Gemmata obscuriglobus: one gene and its partner. The protein of the gene in region 2 binds, or shares a complex with, the protein of the main gene of each other region. Links are inferred from orthologs where the notes say so. Each region holds a gene or a part of one and is shown on either strand. Other genes may lie near its edges.

Evidence for each region. The genes of interacting proteins can lie anywhere in the genome.
Region 1: the proteins of dnaX (region 2) and GobsT_RS17235 are in contact, whole or in part, in a cryo-EM structure (PDB 8GIZ), measured with the Escherichia coli proteins. The link is inferred for Gemmata obscuriglobus from one-to-one orthologs.

The regions. Positions count from the first base shown.
Region 1 is NZ_CP042911.1:4,161,700-4,165,191, reverse strand. The notes cover bases 184-2,972. They hold GobsT_RS17235 (DNA polymerase III subunit), read right to left. Parts: upstream 2,192-2,972; coding sequence 1,175-2,191; downstream 184-1,174. Other genes in these bases: GobsT_RS17225 (lipoyl domain-containing protein), read right to left, coding at 2,863-2,972; tmk (dTMP kinase), read right to left, coding at 2,200-2,850; pdxH (pyridoxamine 5'-phosphate oxidase), read left to right, coding at 514-1,167; GobsT_RS17245 (D-sedoheptulose-7-phosphate isomerase), read right to left, coding at 184-303. Outside these bases: more of GobsT_RS17245, read right to left, coding at 1-183; more of GobsT_RS17225, read right to left, coding at 2,973-3,108; lipA (lipoyl synthase), read right to left, coding at 3,119-3,492. UniProt on the Escherichia coli protein: Part of the beta sliding clamp loading complex, which hydrolyzes ATP to load the beta clamp onto primed DNA to form the DNA replication pre-initiation complex.
Region 2 is NZ_CP042911.1:4,054,744-4,058,358, reverse strand. The notes cover bases 172-3,083. They hold dnaX (DNA polymerase III subunit gamma/tau), read right to left. Parts: upstream 2,594-3,083; coding sequence 749-2,593; downstream 172-748. Other genes in these bases: GobsT_RS16865 (sulfotransferase family protein), read left to right, coding at 2,747-3,083; GobsT_RS16875 (YbaB/EbfC family nucleoid-associated protein), read right to left, coding at 393-746; GobsT_RS16880 (hypothetical protein), read right to left, coding at 172-361. Outside these bases: recombination mediator RecR, read right to left, coding at 1-44; more of GobsT_RS16880, read right to left, coding at 95-171; more of GobsT_RS16865, read left to right, coding at 3,084-3,615. UniProt on the Escherichia coli protein: Part of the beta sliding clamp loading complex, which hydrolyzes ATP to load the beta clamp onto primed DNA to form the DNA replication pre-initiation complex.

The sequences.
Region 1 (3,492 bases), 110 kb from region 2 along the record:
CCCCTCGTCGTTACCCCACGCGAGGATGTACGGGGTGTTGTCGGTCAGGCTCAGCACCTTCAGCCGCTTCTTGGTGTCGTCGTCGAAGAACTTGCGCGCCAGCGTGCCCTTGCCCATGTCCTCGCAAAAGTGCGAGGCGTTTGAGCCGCTCCCGCCGTTGCCGATCACGAATACGAACCGCCCCGCGAGGTACCGCTCGTGGACCAGGTCCGAGAGCTTTTGAACCTCGTTGGGGTCGATCCGCCCGAGTTCCTCCGCCACGCGGGCGAGGAACTGTTGAGGGGTGAGCGTCGTGCCGAGCATTCGGTGGTCCTTGGTCAAGAGTGCCCGCGCGCCGTCAGGCGGGAGGGTGGAGTGGCGAACACGGCGCGGTTCAAGTGTTCTATCCCTGCGACCGTCGCGTCGGCACCCCGTGAAAATGAGACTCGTGAACGGGGAAAGGACACCTCCGGGCTTATCAGGTCCTGGCGAATAAAATGCTCGGCACACGATCTGGGTTGAGAGGGGACACGTATGCCGAGCGAGGAACAGTTGCGACTCGCGGATCTGCGCAAGGAGTACTCGACCGGGGGGCTGACGGAGACCGACGCCGGCGCCGATCCGTTCGCATTGTTTCATAAGTGGTTCGCGGATGCACTTGCGGCCGACCTCACCGACCCCAACGCGATGATCCTGGCTACCGTCGGCCCGGACCAGCAGCCATCGGCCCGGGCCGTCCTCCTGAAGGCGCTCGACGACCGCGGGTTCACGTTCTTCACCAACTATGACAGCCGGAAGGGGCGCGAGCTGGAAGCGAACCCGCGCGCGGCTCTGGTGTTCCTGTGGCACCCGCTGGAGCGCCAGGTGCGCGTTGAAGGCATCGCGGAGATGGTGTCCGCGGCCGAGTCGGATGAGTACTACAAGAAGCGCCCGCTCGGGAGCCGGTTGGGTGCGTGGGCTTCGCCTCAAAGTGCCGTCATTGCAGACCGCGAGGTGCTGGAACGGGCGCACGCAGAGCTGACGGCCAAATACCCCGACGGCGACCCACCGCGCCCACAGAACTGGGGCGGTTATCGCGTGATCCCCACGGTTATCGAGTTCTGGCAGGGGCGGCGAAGCCGGCTTCATGACCGGATCGTTTTCACTCGTACTGGAACGAGTTGGACGCGTGAGCGGCTTGCCCCTTAGAAGCGAGTTACCGGCTCGACTCGCGCGGGAACTTCGTCACGACCGATTCTACGATCAGAATAAGTTGCACCCGGCGCTCGACGTGGAAATCGGCTTCCACGAGCGCGTCCAGCAGTTCCATCAACCCGGCAGCCCCGATTCGGTCTGCGAACGCCCTCAGCAAGGGAGCTTCGGCGGCGTCAAGTTCGGGCACCGCCGCACCGAGCGACAGCTTCAGCGCGTTCTGCACGGCCTCGATCAGAAACTGGAGCACCAGCGACGTGCGGAGGCGCTGCGGCGCTGTTTCCTTCCCGGCTTCTTCGTTGAACCGCGCCCATACATCGGCGAGTTGCTGGAACGGCGGGCGCGGCGACATCAGCCCTTCGAGCAGTTTCTGCCGCACTTGCCAGATGGAGTCGTCGTCGAGCGCCAGGGCGCGGGTGACACTGCCGGCGCCGAGTTTGGCCAACCGGTCACGCTTAACCGGGTCATCAATGCCCTGCTCCGCGAGGACCGCTTTTAGGTCCGCCGGGCTCAGCGGCGCGAACCGAACGATCTGGCACCGGGACAGAATCGTCGATAACTGCCGGTCGATACTCGTACCGATCAGCAACAAGAGCGCGCCCTGCGGCGGCTCCTCGAGCGTTTTCAGAAACGAGTTGGCCGAAGAGGCGTTGAAATCATCGGCGTCCTCGACGATGCCGATCTTGCGCGGCCCGCGAGTCGGTTTCAGCGCGATTTGCGCGCAGAACGCTCGCATCTCATCCACTGGTAGCTCGTGCTTGTCCTCGGGCGTGCGCAAAAAGAGGAGATCAGGGTGTGTGCCGACATTCACCTGCGCGCACGCCGGGCAGCGGTCGCACGCGGTCAACTTCGCCGGCGGATGCTCGCACAGGAACGCCTTCGCGAGTTCACGCGCGAACTGTCGCTTACCCACGCCGTCCGGGCCGACGAGCAGATAGGAGTGCGCGAGCCGGCCTGCTTCGAGGGCAGCGGCGAACGTGTTTCGGGGTGCGTGCTGCCCGCGGATGCGGTCCCACGACATGCCGGTTCCTACTCCTTCACGTTCCAGCCCCGGCCACGTAGTAGCCCGGCGACCTCACCGCGGATGATTTTCTGAACGCCATCCACGTTGGCGGTCGCGTCAACGAGGCGCAACCGTTCGGTCCGGCGTGCGACCTCGGACCGGAAGCCGGCGCGCACACGCTCGGCGTAATCAGCTCCACGGGCTTCCATGCGATCAGCTTCGCGGTTGCGCCTCACTGCCGCAATCTCAGGTGGCAGATCGAGGACGAGCGTGAGGTCCGGTTCGAGGCGCTCGGCACCGCCGGTGGCGAACGTCCCGACCTGCCACAACTCCTCCGGACTCAACCCGCCGGCGTGCCCCTGATAAACGACGTTCGCGAGCAGGAACCGGTCGGACACGACCACTTCGCCCCGAGCCAATGCGGGCCGAATCACCTCTTCTACGAGCTGCGCCCGGGACGCCATGAAGAGGAGCGCTTCGGTTCGCGTTCCGATGCGGTGTTCGCGGCCGAACAGCAGTAGTTTGCGAAGCTCCTGACCGAGCGGGGTGCCGCCCGGATCGGTACAAGCTGTGACAGGGACGCCCTGCGCGACGAGCCACTCGACCAGAAGCCGGCACTGGGTCGATTTGCCGGTGCCGTCGAGGCCGTCGAGCGACAGGAACGCGGGGCGCGGCATGGTGGTGGCTCGTTACTCTTCGCGAACGGTTCCGAGGGCGGCACCCGGCGAGAGCGGGTCGTTGGGCAGCACGAACGTCTCGACGAGTCGGCCCGTGGCCGGGGCCGGCACATCGAACGTCGCGCCGGGGATCAGCACCTCGGCGACCCGGTCCCCCTCAGCCACGCTGTCGCCGATCCGGACGTGCCACAGGCTGAAAACGACCCGCGCAGAGCCGAGATCGGGCAGCGTGATGGCCGTGCGGCGCGGTTCCGGCAAAGGCGCTCCTTTAGTGCGGAACCATGTCGTCGGCGTGGTAACTGGACCGCACGTACGGTCCCGCAACCACCTGTTTGAACCCGATCAACCGGGCCAGGGCCGCGATCTCGTCGAACTCCTCGGGCGGCACGAACCGCGCGACCGGAATGTGCTTCGCGGTCGGCGCGAGGTACTGGCCCAGCGTCAGGACGTCGCAGTTGATCGACCGCAGGTCGGCGAACACGTCGAACAACTCGTCACGCGTCTCACCGATTCCGAGCATCAGCCCAGCTTTCGTAACGACCTGCGGCGCCCGCTGCTTGACGCGTTCCAGCAGCGCCAAGCTCCTGGCGTACAGCGCCCGGCCGCGCACGATCCGGTGCAACCGGGGAACGGTTTCGAGGT
Region 2 (3,615 bases):
TCCAGCAGCCCGGCTATGACCCCGACAGGCTCAGGCACGAACACACCCTCGCTCGCCCATCCGCCCGCGACGGTCGCGGGCGGCGGGTACGCCCTCAGAACGGAATCGGGTCACTGTTCGGCTGCACCACGCACGGCTTCGGCTCGCTGGGCTCCTCGGAGACGAGGAACTCGCGGGCAACGACCGACTCCACTTCGCCCGCGGAGAAGAGTGCCACCGCCTGTTTGCCGGGAAACGGCTCGGCGTCGGTGGGCGGCGCGAACCCGAGCAGTTCCAACGCGCCGTCGTACCCGAACCGCATCTCCGCGGCCCGGATCGTGTACCGGCGGCCGCCGCGCAGCGTGACCACGAACGTGAGCATGAGTGGACCTCCGCAAGGGGCGGGACCGAACTCACCCGCCGAGCCCGGGGAACCCGCCGCCGAGCATCCCGGGCGGCAGCCCGATGTTGGCCGCCATCTTTGCGCTCTCCTCGGCCAACTGCTGGCGTACTTTCGTGAGCGCCTGGTTGGTCGCGGCGGAGATCAGATCTTCGAGCATCTCGCGGTCGTTGAGCTTCATCGCCTCTTCGGAGATGCGGACGCTCAGCACCTCCATCTTGCCGTTCACCTTCACGGTGACGTACCCGGCGCCCGACGACGCTTCCGCGGTGATCTGGCCCACCTGGGTTTGGAACTTCTGAACCTCTTCCTGAATCTTCCCCTGGTTGCCCAGGAGGCTCATCATCGCGCCGAGTCCCTTAAACATGGTCAGACCTCTTCGGTGGCGGTCTCTTCTTCTTCGTCGTCGTCGATCTTCGGGGCGGCGGGCTTGTGGACCGCCGCCGGGTTGAAGTCGTCGTCCACGTGCCAGATCTGGGCGCCGAACACTTCGTGCGCCTTCTTGAACATCGGGAGCGATCCGAGCGAGCGTTTACGTTCGGTTGGCGCGGCAACGGCGGCCGACTGCGGTCCGGCGAGCGGCTGAGCGTTCGGACTGCGATCGAGTTCGAACCGGATCGAGACCGGTTGCCCGGTGACCCGTTTCAGAGCGTCCTGAAACCGCGCGAGGCTCGCTTCGCCCTCGCATTCCTTCTTGGCATTAGCATAGCTTGTCGGAAAACGGACCGCCAGGGCATTTGGCCCAAAAATTGCATATGAACTTGCATATCTCAAGTGCTGAGACAGGATAGGATACTTCTCGGTTGCGTAGCGGAAGAAACGATCCCAAACGGTCTGAACGGTCGCATCGCTCAGCGGCGTCGCTGTAACTTCGGCAGGGACAGAACTAGAGCCGTTTTCACTCGGGCGCCCCGCCGTCGCCGGTGTCCCGTTTTTTTTTGCCGCCTCGCTCGCCAGTGGCGCGGCGGGTGTGGGCTGCGGGCGTGCCGGCGGAGGATTGCCGTTGGAAGCGGCACTTGCAACGAACTGTACCCCCGGTTGCGAAACGGCTTGCACCAGTTGCGAGAGCGAGCGCAAATCGGGGAGACGACACAGCCGCACCACCGCCATTTCGAGCAGCACCTGGACGTGCGGGGTGCCTCGCATTCGAGCTTTTGTCGCCGTGAGGATTTCCAGACCCGCAAGGACAGTATCGAGCGAAACCGCCTTCGCTTGAGTACGAATCGCCTCGTGCTGGTTGGGGGAAACGGGCAGCTCACGCACGTCGGGGCCGCCGCAGCTCACCAGCATCAGCGCCCGCCAGTATTCCACCACCTGGTCGATCAGTTCCCCGATCTGCAAGCCGCGTTCGACCCATTCCGCGATACGGTCGAGGGCCGTTTTCGGGTCGTTGGCCAGGATCGCCTTGGCCAGTTCGATCACGCGATCGTCGCCGGCGGTGCCGAGCACCGCGGTCACCTGCCCCGCGGTCAGCGTTCCGCTCGACGAGGCGAGGAGCTGATCGAGCAGCGACTGCGAGTCGCGCATCGAGCCGGCGGCCCGGCGCGCGACGAGCCGCAGGGCGTCGTCATCGGCCTGGTGCCCTTCCCGCTCCACGATTCGCTTGAGCTGCTCGAAGATCTTGCCGGGGCCGACGTGTGCGAAATCGAACCGCTGGCACCGAGACAGGATCGTGATCGGGATCTTCTGCACCTCGGTGGTCGCGAGGATGAACTTGACGTGTTCGGGCGGCTCCTCCAGCGTTTTGAGCAGCGCGTTGAACGCCGACGTGGAGAGCATGTGGACTTCGTCGATGATGTAAATCTTGTACCGCCCCCGGGCGGGCCGGAAGCCGACGTTCTGGCGCAGGTCGCGGACCTCTTCGACCTTGTTGTTGCTGGCGCCGTCGATCTCGAGCACGTCCACGTCGTCGCCGGTCATGACGGCGCGGCAACTGTCGCACTCGTCGCAAGGGGTTGGCGTGGCCTTATCGGTCTTCAAGCAGTTCAGGGCTTTGGCCAGAATACGCGCGGCGCTGGTCTTGCCGACGCCGCGCGCCCCGGTGAAGAGGTACGCGTGAGCGACCCGGCCCGACTTCAGCGCGTTCACGAGGGCGCCGGCGACGTGCTCCTGCCCGATCAGTTCGGAGAACTGTTGCGGCCGGTACCGGCGCGCGACCACGGTGTACGCGGGCGTGTCGTCGGGGGCGTGTTCTGTCGGCTTCGACTTCGCCATTACCACATCCTGTCTGGGGCTCTACTCCGACTGTATCCGGAACCGCGGGATCGAACAATCGCGGAGGCACCGCAACGGCGCACCGCGGGGGCTTGCCGCACCCGCGCGAATCCGTTCACTTGAGTACATCCGAACCGCGCAAGGAGGAACCGGATGCCGACGACCGCGGCCACGGACACTGTTGCCCTGCCCCCGAGGAAAGCGCACAAGCGCGAATGGGCACCGCGGCTCTGGGAAGGGTGCGACCTCTTCACCTGGTTGCGGCTGCTCAAGGACAACGGCTACGCCGTCCAGCCGCCCTACTGGTACATCGCGGCCATCGTGTCGGCCAACTCGGTGACCAACACCGTTTTGCGTTGGTGCCTTAACGCCGCGCACGGCAACCGCGTGCGGGAAACCAAGCTCGAACCGCCGATCTTCGTGATCGGGCACTGGCGCACCGGCACGACGCTGCTGCACGAACTCCTGATCCGGGACACCCGGTTCGGGTTCCCGGACATGCAGGACTGCTTCAACCCCCAACACGCGCTGCTCACCAACCAGTTGTTCAAGCGGTACGCGAGCTGGCTGCTGCCGGACAAGCGGCCGATGGACAACATGCCGTTCGGCTGGGAGCGCCCGCAGGAAGACGAGTTCGCCCTCGCCCTGCTGGGGCTGCCGACCACGTACACGGATTTCGCGTTCCCGGACCGTGAGCCGAAGGACCGCGGCGCGCTGGACCTGTCGGGGCTCACGCCGAAGCAACTGGCGCGCTGGAAGCGGGTGTTCGTGCGGTTCCTCCAAGAGGTGACCGTGCGGATCGGCGGGAAGCGGCTCGTGCTGAAGTCGCCGCCGCACACGGCCCGCGTCCCGGTCCTGCTCGACGTGTTCCCGGACGCGAAATTCGTTCACATCGTCCGCGACCCGCGGGCAGTGTTCCCCTCGACCGTGAACCTCTGGAAAACGCTCGCGCGGGGCCACGGGCTCCAGCGCCCGACGTTTCCCGGACTCGAAGAGAAGGTGCTGCGCGAGTTCCGCGTAAT